DNA from 3 places in the Vibrio chagasii genome. Region 3 is predicted to be linked to each of the others. Evidence: predicted binding sites of a transcription regulator. Region 3 holds the regulator's gene; each other region holds the start of a gene.

Region 1 (4,235 bases), 190 kb from region 3:
GTAATGGCTTTGTCGGTTCTTACATCCTAACGCTGCGTGTAGAAGCACTAGAGCGCAATGGCTTGTTAAAAGACATCACCTCACTGTTCTCTAACGAGAAGATCAGCGTGACGACAATGAAGAGTCGCATCGACTACAAGCGTCAGCTATCGGTAATGGACTTCGATTTAGAAGTGACCAATATTGAGATTCTGAGTCGAGTGACAAGCCGAGTCGAGCAGATCAAAGATGTCATGAGCGTCAAGCGCTTGGGCTAAAATTCTCGTCATACTTGAAGCTGATGGCGTTGTTGACTGCGCGCACTCGCTCAATCACATAGGCAAGCTATGCTCAGGAGTCTCGCTTGCTTGTCGCCTAGCCACAGTTTCAATTATTTAGAGAATTAGACAGTATCAAGAAAGGTGAGTGGTTTTGGCTGCTCACCTTTTTAGTTTTATAAGACGTTATAAATTTAAAAATCAAAGACAGTAATAGGAAGAAAACGATGAATCACCCGATTGAACAACTTGAACAGATCATGACTAAGCTGCGCGATCCAGAAGGTGGCTGTCCTTGGGATTTAAAACAAAATTTTGAAACAATTGTCCCTCATACTATCGAAGAGACTTATGAAGTGGTGGATGCGATCCACAACAAAGACTGGTCGAATCTGCAAGAAGAGCTTGGCGATCTACTGTTTCAGGTGATTTTTTACAGTCAGTTGGCGAAAGAGCAGGGGCTGTTTGAGTTTTCTGATGTGGTTGATGGCATCAATGAGAAGTTAACACGCCGTCACCCTCATGTGTTCTCGGATGCCGAGTTTGCTAGTGACGAAGAAATCAATGCGAATTGGGAAGCGGAAAAAGCCAAAGAAAAGGCACAAGCAGGCAAAACTCAAGAAAGTATTCTAGACTCAATACCAAACTCTCTACCTGCGCTTTCTCGTGCTACAAAGATTCAAAAGCAGGTAGCGAAATATGGCTTCGATTGGGACTCAATTGGCCCAGTTGCCAACAAGGTAATAGAGGAAGTGGATGAGGTGCTGGAAGAGGCGCTTCAAGTGACACCAAACGAAGATTTGGTTGAAGAAGAGTTGGGTGATTTGCTGTTTGCAACGGTGAATTTGGTGCGACATTTAGGCAAAAACCCTGAATCGGCGCTCAATAAGGCCAACTTGAAGTTTTCACGTCGCTTTAAAGGGGTGGAAGAAAAAGTGCGTCAACAAGATAAAAGTCTGACCGATTTTTCACTACAACAGCTTGATTCCATGTGGGATGAGGTAAAAGTAGCGGAGAAAAGATAACCAAAGCTTTTATCATGAATTGATTTGAAGCAAAAAATAAAAAATAGCAGTGTGATAGATTTCACGTTGTGGCGATAAGGGGCTTCTGGTATATTTTCATCCCGTCCAGAAGTAGTCCATTTCCCTCATTCAACCAATTTCAGGTTAAACATGACGACAAATTACATTTTTGTTACTGGCGGGGTTGTATCCTCTCTAGGTAAAGGTATTGCTGCAGCATCTCTTGCGGCTATTTTAGAAGCTCGTGGTCTTAAAGTGACTATGATGAAGCTTGACCCTTACATCAACGTTGATCCAGGCACTATGAGCCCGACTCAGCACGGTGAAGTGTTCGTTACGGAAGATGGCGCTGAAACAGACCTTGACCTTGGTCACTACGAGCGATTCATTCGCACCAAGATGACTAAGCGTAACAACTTCACTGCAGGTCGTGTTTACTCAGACGTACTAGCAAAAGAGCGTCGCGGTGATTACCTAGGTGCAACTATTCAGGTTATCCCACACATCACTAACTCTATCAAAGAGCGTGTTATTTCTGGCGCTGAAGGCCACGATATCGCGATCGTTGAAGTTGGTGGTACGGTTGGTGATATCGAATCTCTACCATTCATGGAAGCGATTCGTCAGCTAGCAGTAGAACTAGGCCGTGAACGCGCAATGTTCATGCACCTAACGCTAGTACCTTACCTAGCAGCTGCGGGCGAAGTGAAAACTAAGCCGACTCAGCACTCTGTAAAAGAGCTACTGTCTATTGGTATTCAGCCTGACATCCTAGTTTGTCGTTCTGACCGCAACATTCCTTCGAATGAGCGTAAGAAAATTGCTCTGTTCTGTAATGTGCAAGAAAATGCAGTTATTTCAATGCGCGATGTTGACTCTATCTACAAGATCCCTCAGCTTATTAAAGCTCAAGGCACTGATGATCTTGTATGTAAGCGTTTCGGCATTACAGCTCCAGAAGCAGATCTGTCTGAATGGGAACAAGTAATTTACGAAGAAGCTAACCCAACGGGTGAAGTGACGATTGGTATGGTTGGTAAGTACATTGAACTACCAGACGCATACAAATCAGTAAATGAAGCGCTAAAACACGCAGGCTTGAAAAACCGCCTAAGCGTTAATATTAAATACGTAGACTCACAAGACGTTGAGTCTCGTGGCGTAGAAATTCTAGAAGGCCTAGACGCAATTCTAGTACCAGGTGGCTTCGGTGACCGTGGTGTTGAAGGTAAGATTCTTGCTGCTCAATACGCACGTGAAAACAAAGTACCATACCTAGGTATCTGTCTAGGCATGCAAGTAGCACTTATCGAGTACGCTCGTAATGTTGCGAAAATGGAAGGCGCACACTCTTCTGAGTTCTGTTCTGAAACTAAATACCCTGTTGTTGGCCTAATCACTGAGTGGGTAGACGGCGAAGGTAAAGTTGAAGAGCGTACAGAGACATCTGATCTAGGCGGCACAATGCGTCTAGGTTCACAGCTTTGTCACCTAGCGAAAGGTACGAAAGCTTACGAACTATACGGTAGCGCGACGATCCATGAACGTCACCGTCACCGTTACGAAGTGAACAACAATCTTCGTCCACAAATTGAAAAAGCGGGCCTAAAAGTATCGGGTCTATCTGCGGACAAGAAGCTGGTTGAAGTTATTGAGAACCCGAACCACCCATGGTTCGTTGCAGCTCAATTCCACCCAGAGTTCACTTCAACACCTCGCGATGGTCACCCATTGTTTGCAGGTTTCGTTAAAGCGGCTGGTGAGTTCCAGCGCGGCGAGTTAGAGAAGTAAAAGGAATACAGGTAGCAGCGTAAGTTGTGCTGCTACCTTTAAATTTGACATTTATATATTCAACGAGAAGGAAACATTCAATGTCTAAGATCGTTAAAGTTCTAGGTCGTGAAATCATCGATTCACGTGGTAACCCAACTGTAGAAGCTGAAGTACACCTAGAAGGCGGTTTCGTAGGTATGGCTGCTGCTCCATCTGGCGCATCTACTGGTTCTCGCGAAGCTCTTGAGCTACGTGACGGCGACAAATCACGTTTCCTAGGTAAAGGTGTTCTTAAAGCAATTGAAGCTGTAAACGGCCCAATCGCTGAAGCTCTAGTTGGTAAAGACGCTAAAGCTCAAGCTGACGTTGACCAAATCATGATCGACCTTGACGGTACTGAGAACAAATCTCAGTTCGGCGCGAACGCTATCCTAGCTGTTTCTCTAGCGAACGCTAAAGCTGCTGCTGCAGCTAAAGGCATGCCTCTATACGAGCACATCGCTGAGCTAAACGGTACTGCTGGTCAGTTCTCTATGCCTCTACCAATGATGAACATCATCAACGGTGGTGAGCACGCTGATAACAACGTTGACATCCAAGAGTTCATGATCCAACCAGTTGGTGCTAAGACTCTTAAAGAAGGTCTACGTATCGGTGCTGAAGTATTCCACAACCTAGCTAAAGTTCTTAAGTCTAAAGGCTACAGCACTGCAGTTGGTGACGAAGGTGGTTTCGCTCCTAACCTTAAGTCTAACGCTGAAGCTCTAGAAGTTATCGCAGAAGCTGTTGCAGCTGCTGGTTACGAACTAGGTAAAGACGTTACTCTAGCTATGGACTGTGCTGCATCTGAGTTCTTCGACAAAGAAGCTGGCATCTACAACATGAAAGGCGAAGGTAAGACTTTCTCTTCTGAAGAGTTCAACCACTACCTAGCTGAGCTAGCTAACCAATTCCCAATCGTTTCTATCGAAGATGGTCTAGACGAGTCTGATTGGGCTGGCTTCAAGCACCAAACTGAACTACTAGGTGACAAGCTTCAACTAGTTGGTGACGATCTATTCGTTACTAACACTAAGATTCTTGCTGAAGGTATCGAGAAAGGCGTAGCTAACTCTATCCTTATCAAGTTCAACCAAATCGGTTCTCTAACTGAGACTCTAGCTGCAATCAAGATGGCTAA
Region 2 (4,235 bases), 1.1 Mb from region 3:
CCTCTTGTAGCCAAAAGGTGAGTGCGTGCTGAGTTTCTCCGTTCATCACCCATTGGCGTTTGTCGGCTGATGGACTGGCAGCAACAGGCAAAAATGGTATGTCTTGGTCGTAAATAAACGGGCTATCCGAGTTCATAAACACTTGGTTTACTGCACTAACCATATCCGCACTTGAACGCCAGTTAGTGCCTAAGGTGTAGTGAGCACTAACTTGGTTTCTCGCTTTGATATAGGTAAAGATATCTGCGCCACGGAAGCCGTAAATAGCCTGCTTCGGGTCACCGATCATAAACAAGCCGCACTGCGGATTATCGAGATAGATTCGGCTAAAAATACTGTATTGCAGTGGATCGGTATCTTGGAATTCATCGATCATCGCAACCGGGTAGAGTGTGCGAATTCTTTCCACCAGCAAAGATTGTTCATCGACATCAATCGACGCGGATAACTGAGTCAACAAGTCATCAAATGATAACCACTGCTTCTGCTGTTTTGCCTTGGCTAACATAGTTCGACAGTGAGTAATCGCATGCGCTAATAACGGAGCTTTCAAGTCGGCAGGGTTATTTAAGAAATCTTCAATCGCTTCAAAAACAGCATGCTGAGGCGCAGTGCCTTTCGGTGTTTTCTCGATTAGAGTGGCTTGAGAGAACTTCTCTAACTTGTCTGGATATTGATAATCATGGGTATCACTTTGCGCCCATGCCGTCACCGCCTCTAACCATGTCGGCAGAGACTTCTTGGTGTAACTGCGCTTGTTCACATCAGAACCTGAGATCAAAGCCAAAAAGTCCGCTTCGGATTCACACCACAGCGCTTTAAGTTGCTTCACTTTATCTAGGTTTTGGTTGTGCAGAGTTTGCAAATCCCCCGACATCGCGTCGACGGTTAGCTTCAATGGAGAGCCCGTCAGATAACGATTGACGTCTGCTAATAATGCAGCCGGTGAACCCCAGATATTACGAACCTCACCAGCCAGTTGAATCGGCAGCGGGTAAAACTGCTTACGCCAGTAGTCAGCTACCACTTGCGCTTTTAGGTGACTTTCATCGGTCACAAATTCATTATCAAAGCGGCTTCCTGACTCGAAGGCATTTTGAGTCAACATTCGCTGACAGAAGCCGTGAATGGTGTATACCGCAGCTTCGTCCATTTGCCTTTCCGCATTGAGCAGTGTTTTTGCAGCGCCAGCGTGGTCTTCGATCTCTTGCAGCAAAGGAGCAATCACTGGGTCGTCACTTTGCCCGCGAGCAAACGCAATCCGAGCATCATGGATTCGAGCACGGATACGGTCACGCAGCTCTGCGGTTGCTGCTTCGGTAAAAGTCACGACTAGGATTTGATCTACGGTCAGTGGCTCGTGATGTCGGGTAGCTTCCGCGAGCTCGCCTTGTGGTGCTGCCGTGCCGTGTCCGAGCAGTAAGCGTAAGTACAAGCCAGCGATGGTAAATGTTTTACCGGTACCCGCCGATGCTTCAATTAAACGCGCGCCATGAAGTGGAAACGTCATGGTATTGAGTGTCTGTGGAGCAATTACCTGAACACTGCTTGTGGTCGTCATGCCTTACTGCCTTCTGATAAATGTGTTGTTACAAATGTGACCTAGCGTGGAAAACGTCATTCAATTTACGTCCTACGCTGATTTGTTAATAGTTAGTGCGATCTCTCTCACGGATCAATTCGGATCGCCTCGCTACTATGCGCCCACGAGTTCAGGAGCGCGTACGAGTTTTGTACTTTATGGCGTTACTTTGAACCACAGAATAATGGTCCCTCTGACCTGTGGCCGTACAGCGAACGCCCTACACTAATAATGATTTACTGGCGGCCACTTTATTTCCTGTACCTTGCTTCTGTTCACCTTGATTCCCTTTACCTGGAAAGTAAGCACCCCAAATGCTTACCAGCGACTCTCTTTCGTTTTTCATTAATTCAGCGCACACGCTACTGATCTTGTCGATCACAGCCACTTACTCCTGATCTTCCAGATCGGCAGCAGCCAACCTTGCCGCCTGTAACACAAGCGTTGAATACATACGCGACTCAGCCGCCAGCTCCTCGTCCCACTTAGGCCAAATACGCGAGATGTAGCTATCTCGACCCTCGCCCGTGAAAGCGAAGCTATCATTAAAAGTATCGGCCATTTTCTTGAGCGACTTCTCTTCATCATCGACCCATTTACCACGGCTAAAGCCCGCTTCAACGCCGGCCAAGGCGGTTTTCGGGAAATACGGCAGTGGTGCTGTCATACCTTGATAAAACAGTCGTACTAACTCAGCCAATAAACTCTTCGCCTGCTGCGTATCGCCGATAGGTTGTAGCGTTTGGTGCACCACACCTTCTTTTCTGTCGTAGCCAATAATATGAGTCGTTTTGCCGTGCCCCATCACTGCGCAACACAAGTGATCGATCCACGCAGCCAAGTAGTCTTGCGAACGAATTTTACCGCTACGGAAGCGTACTAAGCCCGATTGATAATTTTGAGTCAGCCACCCCATCAAACGAACCGGCTTGCCCTCGCCTAGCACGTCAAATTCAATATTTACCTCGAGATCTTGTTGTGGCTGCCCACTTACAAATCGAATCTCTTTGGCTAAATCTTCCGCTTGAACACGGTTGGTTTCAAACTCGATATCACCAAAAGCACCAACCGGTAAGCGACCTTGTGCCTTTTGTTCAGAAACAAACAAGCGAACCGCTTCATCTGCCCCTGCTGGGTGATCGAGTAGTACTTGGAGCAAAGCATCTTTAAGCTGGAAGCTCTCTAAGCCATTAAGCACGAATGGCTCATCGTCTTCCATTACCGGAAGCGGCGGCTCAAACACTACCTTTAAGCGGCGATTAAAGAAGTATTGCACTGGCAAGCGCCAGAAACGCTGTAGCTCAACCAAATCGAGTTCTAACGGATAAGTCGCACCAAGCAAATAGTCATCCAAGGCACGATTGAATTCACCACTGCGCTCACCGGAACGGTTAGCTGCAGGAAGCCATTCTTTGGCGTAGCTCAATACATGACTTGCATCACCTTGTGTAAAGGCTGCCGGGCTGAACGGCGTCATGGTGTGCTCAAAGCTGATCGCTTGAGTCAGCTTGATACCAGAACCATCACTTGGTAGCGCTTGATCTGCACTTAGGCAGTAGTTTTGCTGGCAGTACTCAATCAACTCTGAAACCAATACCGACGGTACTCGCTCAGTATTATCTTGAATCGAGCGGCCGACATAACTGATGTATAAACACTCTTGCGCCGACAACATCGCCTCTAAGAATAGGTAACGGTCATCATCACGACGAGAACGGTCACCAGGTCGAGTGCGCCCATTCATCAAATCGAAACCTTCTGGCGGCATTGAGCGAGGGTAAACACCGTCATTCATGCCTAATAGACAAACAGTTTTGAACGGGATAGAACGCATCGGCATCAGGGTACAAAAGTTCACTTGCCCCGCTAAGAAACGCTGACTAATACGCGCGCCCGACAGTTTATTATTCAAGTACTGATAGATAATGCTTGGCGATAGCTCTTGTTCGTACAAGGCATCATCAAGCTGTTCATTCAGTTGAGAAAGTGCATCACGAATCGACTTAAGCACCACCTCGCCTTCTAGCTCAACGGCGAAGAAATCATCAATCATTTGCAGCAAGGTTTCACGCCACATATCGATGGATTGCGTCTTGGCAAGGCGTTGACGGTAATGGGCAATACTATCAATAAAGTGCGCTAACTTACCTGCAAGTTCGGCGTTAATGCCCTGAACTTCGTTATAAGCTGCAATTGGAGAGTGTTCAGTTTCAAACAAACCTGCAGAATCCGACATCGCATAGCCCAGTAGCATGCGCTGGATACCAAATAGCCAGGTATTTTGCTCGGTGGCAGGCAAATCAAACTCGGTTGCGGTAGAAGAATCGACGCCCCAGCGGATCCCCGCTTCTTCAACCCACTGCTTGGCTTGCTCGAATTGAAATTCATCAATACCAAAGCGTGCCATCATCGCTGGGATTTCTAGTAGCTCTAGAAGTTCAGAGGCTAAGCAGCGCGTGTTTGGTAGCGCGACCAACTGCATAAACGCGGTCAGAATCGGGCTCTCTTGGTCTGCCGTTCGATCCGAGATCGAGTAAGGGATATAACGCTCACCCGGAGCATTACCAAATACCGCCTGAATAGCAGGGCTGTAAGCATTGATGTCTGCCACCATCACGATGATGTCGCGTGGCTTTAATGTTGGGTCAGCGTC
Region 3 (4,235 bases):
TTCCAGAAAGGGGGTCATGTTGGGTTCATTACTGGTAGTACACTAAAACCAAGGTTTTGGTTAGAAGAAGCGCTACCAGCCTATTATGAAAGTATCCAAGGTTCAGCATAACGACGAAGCCTTGCTAAATATAAACGCGAAACCTTGGTAAGATAGCGCAGTCCCTAATTGGGGTTGCACTATAAACATCACTAGACACACTCATCAACATATCAATGAACATAAAAGAGAGAAGTATTTATGATCATCCCATGGAAAGACATCGAGCCTGATACGCTGGAAAACCTCATCAAGGAATTCGTACTGCGTGAGGGTACAGACTACGGCGACGTGGAGATCTCTCTACAAAACAAGATTGACCAAGTGAAACATCAATTAGCTTCTGGTGAGGCCAATATCGTGTTTTCCGAACTGCACGAAACCGTTGATATCCAGCTCACAAAACGCTTCTAAGCTGCGCTTAACACAGAGCCGTGTTATAGTGGAAAACGATTGCTAACAAGTAAGTTACTCATAAGACAAGGGTTGTCATGTCCGCTAAACATCCAATTATTGCGGTGACGGGTTCTTCAGGAGCCGGCACCACCACTACCTCAGAAGCCTTCCGAAAAATGTTCAATATGATGGACGTGAAGGCTGCTTGGGTTGAAGGGGATAGTTTTCACCGCTTCACTCGACCAGAAATGGACGTCGAGATCCGCAAGGCACGTGAGCAAGGTAAGCACATCAGCTACTTCGGCCCACAAGCCAACGACTTCGCAGCATTAGAAGAGTTTTTCCGTAAGTACGGTAATGAAGGTACTGGTAAAGTACGTAGTTACCTACATACGTTCGATGAAGCTGTGCCTTATAATCAAATGCCTGGCACCTTCACGCCATGGCAAGATATCCCTGAAAATTCAGACGTGATGTTTTACGAAGGTCTACACGGCGGTGTGGTTGATGGCGACATTAATGTCTCTCAACACGTCGACCTGCTGATTGGCATGGTTCCTATCGTAAACCTAGAGTGGATTCAAAAGTTCGTTCGTGACACACGCGATCGTGGCCACTCACGCGAAGCAGTAATGGACTCCATTGTTCGTTCAATGGATGATTACCTTAACTATATTACCCCGCAATTTTCGCGTACTCATATCAACTTTCAGCGTGTCCCAACCGTAGATACATCAAACCCACTTAACGCCAAAGGGATTCCAAGTTTAGATGAAAGCTTCGTTGTTATACGTTTGCGCGGCATCAAAAACGTCGATTTCCCGTATCTTTTGGCCATGATTGATGGCTCATTCATGTCTCGTCATAACACACTAGTGGTGCCAGGTGGTAAGATGAGCTTTGCTATGGAGCTCATTGTGAGGCCAATCCTACAACAACTCATCGAAACTGGGAAAATAGGTTAACAAAACGACATTCTGGCTGATTACTTTTCATACCGTGATCATGTGCACAATTTTGCGTAAAAAATCGTAGCTTGGTCACGATTAAAATCAAGAAATAGTACCTGAAAAAGGATACTATTCTTAAACGAAACACAAGATAGCTTGCAGCGCTCATCGAGTGCTCTTATCCTAAGAAGTCAATTCAGGCTTAGCTAAAATACGGAAAGCGGCAAGCATACCCTGCAGAGGAAGTGAGATATTATGGTTCTAGGTAAACCTCAAACCGATCCAACATTAGAGTGGTTCCTTTCACACTGTCATATTCATAAGTACCCTTCAAAAAGTACTTTGATCCATGCTGGTGAAAAGGCAGAGACCTTGTACTACATCGTTAAAGGTTCTGTGGCAGTTCTTATTAAAGACGAAGAAGGTAAGGAAATGATTCTTTCTTACCTAAACCAAGGCGACTTCATCGGTGAGCTAGGCTTGTTCGAAGAAGACCAAGAGCGTACAGCTTGGGTTCGTGCTAAATCTCCTTGTGAAGTAGCTGAAATTTCTTTCAAGAAGTTCCGTCAACTTATCCAAGTGAACCCAGACATCCTAATGCGTCTTTCAGCGCAAATGGCAAGCCGCCTACAAGTAACTAGCCAAAAGGTTGGTGACTTAGCGTTCCTTGACGTAACAGGTCGTATCGCTCAAACGCTACTAAACCTAGCGAAACAGCCAGATGCAATGACTCACCCTGACGGCATGCAAATCAAGATCACTCGTCAAGAGATTGGCCAAATCGTTGGTTGTTCTCGTGAGACAGTAGGTCGTATCTTGAAGATGCTAGAAGAGCAGAACCTAATTTCTGCACACGGTAAGACTATCGTGGTATACGGCACTCGTTAATTTCGATTAACTGAGTCAAAAATATGAAAGCCACCAAATGCGAATTTGGTGGCTTTTTCTTTATTGAGAGAAGATACGAGATACGAGATACGAGATACGAATGGAACACATGAGGCTCTCGCCTTGTAAACATTCTCGAAGCGAAGCGTACCCGAGTTTCTAGGGCAAAAACCGTAATCGTATCTTTCTTTAACCGTTGGTGCTTTCGAAGATCTTGTCCGCCGATGCAGCAACAAAACCGGTATAAAGCTCACCATTGGCCATTGGATAGCGCTTAGCGAACTCATAGAAGCCACCAGGAATCATCTCATTGCCTTCAACAAATGCCACTGGCACTTTGTCTGCCATTGTTGATGATTGCTCTAATAACACCTCTGGAGAGCCTTTTACCTCACCACCAGATGCGTTAATCGTAAAGCTAGCATCACTCAGGTAGTCATTCACTGCTTGTACTTCATCGAACTTGTTCAGTTGATTGACACTAACCGTGAAGTGGTTAGCACCGTAACCGTGAGCGGCTAACCAAGAGGCGTATTCGCTCTCCTTCGCTAACAGTTGGAAATCAGCGAAGCTCAAATCCCAAAGGCGGCCACCAAATAGGAATTCGTGTCCCTCTAACTTACTTGCATCAACCTGCTCAACCAATTTGGCAACGATCTGCTGTAATTCACCAGAACACTCTTCTACCTTCAACTCACTAATGAACACTTTCGGTTGTTTTGGGTCTGGGTGTTCGTAGTGTTTAGCCACTAGCTTCTTGCTTTCAAACAAGTAATCGCCACATGCTTTGTAACCTAGCTCAAGGAAAGGTTTGGCTAATGTTTCAATACCTAGAGGGGCAACATTAAAAGTACGCAATGCAATGTGATCATTGATCAGCGCTTCATCTTCTTTTAGCAAGTGATGTACTTTCTCTGCCGACGGGCAAAGTCTGTGAATGTAATCGTCCCATAGTGATTTAAAGAGTAGATCGGGCGTCATGGTGACTCCTTGTCAGAGGTTCTAGCAAGCTAGTGATTTGGATTAGAAAGGGAGAGACTGAGACACAAAGTCAGCAGCCATCAGCCTGTGACATACTTGTTCTATTATTATCTACCGCCCAATCTTGACGCTGAGCGTGGTTAAAATAAGGAAGCGATACGCTGCTTCCTTATTTCATAACTAATGAATGAGCTTTCGCTCAATATCAATCTAAACTACAGCTCGATACCTGGGCTAAACGTAGCTGGCAGTTGAGTTTCACCACCTTCCATTGAAGCCATTGGGTAAGCACAGTAATCTGCCGCATAGTAAGCACTTGGGCGTAAGTTGCCAGAAGCACCCGGACCACCAAATGGTGCATCACCACTTGCGCCTGTGAGTTGGCGGTTGCGGTTAACAATACCCGCACGGATATGGTCAACGAAGTATTCCCACTCAGAATCGTCTGTCGATACTAAACCTGCTGACAAACCAAAGCGTGTGTCGTTAGCTAATTCAACCGCTTGCTCTAGCGACTGATAACGAACCACTTGTAGCAATGGGCCGAAGTACTCTTCATCTGGCAGGTCAGCAATGTTGGTTGCATCGATAATGCCCGGAGAAACAAACGCCGCTTCGCCTGCTTTTGCCTCTACTAGGCTGACACCCCCCAGAGACTGCAGGTTAGCTTGTGCGTCTAGAATAAACTTAGCGGCAGCTTCAGAGATTTGAGGCCCCATGAAAGGTGCAGGTTCAGCAAATGGCTGATCAACACGAATCTTTTGCGTCGCTGCGACCAGTTTGTCGAGTAGCAGATCGCCCTTCTCGCCAACAGGAACATACAGGCGACGAGCACATGTACAACGTTGACCAGCACTGATGAACGCTGATTGGATAATGGTGTATACCGTTGCGTCTGCGTCACCGTATTGGTCACTGATCACCATAGGGTTATTACCACCCATCTCTAGTGCCAGCATCTTGCCCGGTTGACCCGCGAAT

What was found. The regulator CRP, encoded in region 3, controls carbon source genes, mostly activating them, when cyclic AMP is high. The targets are predictions, from matches to a motif close to TGTGANNNNNNTCACA.
Region 1: a site for CRP is predicted at 1,333-1,348, ahead of OCV52_RS13240 (CTP synthase). Genes of this name have one in related genera too.
Region 2: a site for CRP is predicted at 1,658-1,673, ahead of recB (exodeoxyribonuclease V subunit beta). Genes of this name have one in related genera too.

The regions. Positions count from the first base shown of each region.
Region 1 covers NZ_AP025465.1:2,899,792-2,904,026, reverse strand. Annotated here, with positions in the region: gene relA (GTP diphosphokinase) at 1-257, shown strand, start outside; gene mazG (nucleoside triphosphate pyrophosphohydrolase) at 485-1,282, shown strand; gene OCV52_RS13240 (CTP synthase) at 1,433-3,073, shown strand; gene eno (phosphopyruvate hydratase) at 3,154-4,235, shown strand, end outside.
Region 2 covers NZ_AP025465.1:766,122-770,356, reverse strand. Annotated here, with positions in the region: gene recB (exodeoxyribonuclease V subunit beta) at 1-1,561, opposite strand, end outside; gene OCV52_RS03415 (hypothetical protein) at 1,803-1,964, opposite strand; gene recC (exodeoxyribonuclease V subunit gamma) at 1,971-4,235, opposite strand, start outside.
Region 3 covers NZ_AP025465.1:3,090,060-3,094,294, forward strand. Annotated here, with positions in the region: gene OCV52_RS14315 (hydrolase) at 1-111, shown strand, start outside; gene OCV52_RS14320 (YheU family protein) at 241-453, shown strand; gene OCV52_RS14325 (phosphoribulokinase) at 531-1,400, shown strand; gene crp (cAMP-activated global transcriptional regulator CRP) at 1,641-2,273, shown strand; gene OCV52_RS14335 (DUF1338 domain-containing protein) at 2,463-3,254, opposite strand; gene astD (succinylglutamate-semialdehyde dehydrogenase) at 3,470-4,235, opposite strand, start outside.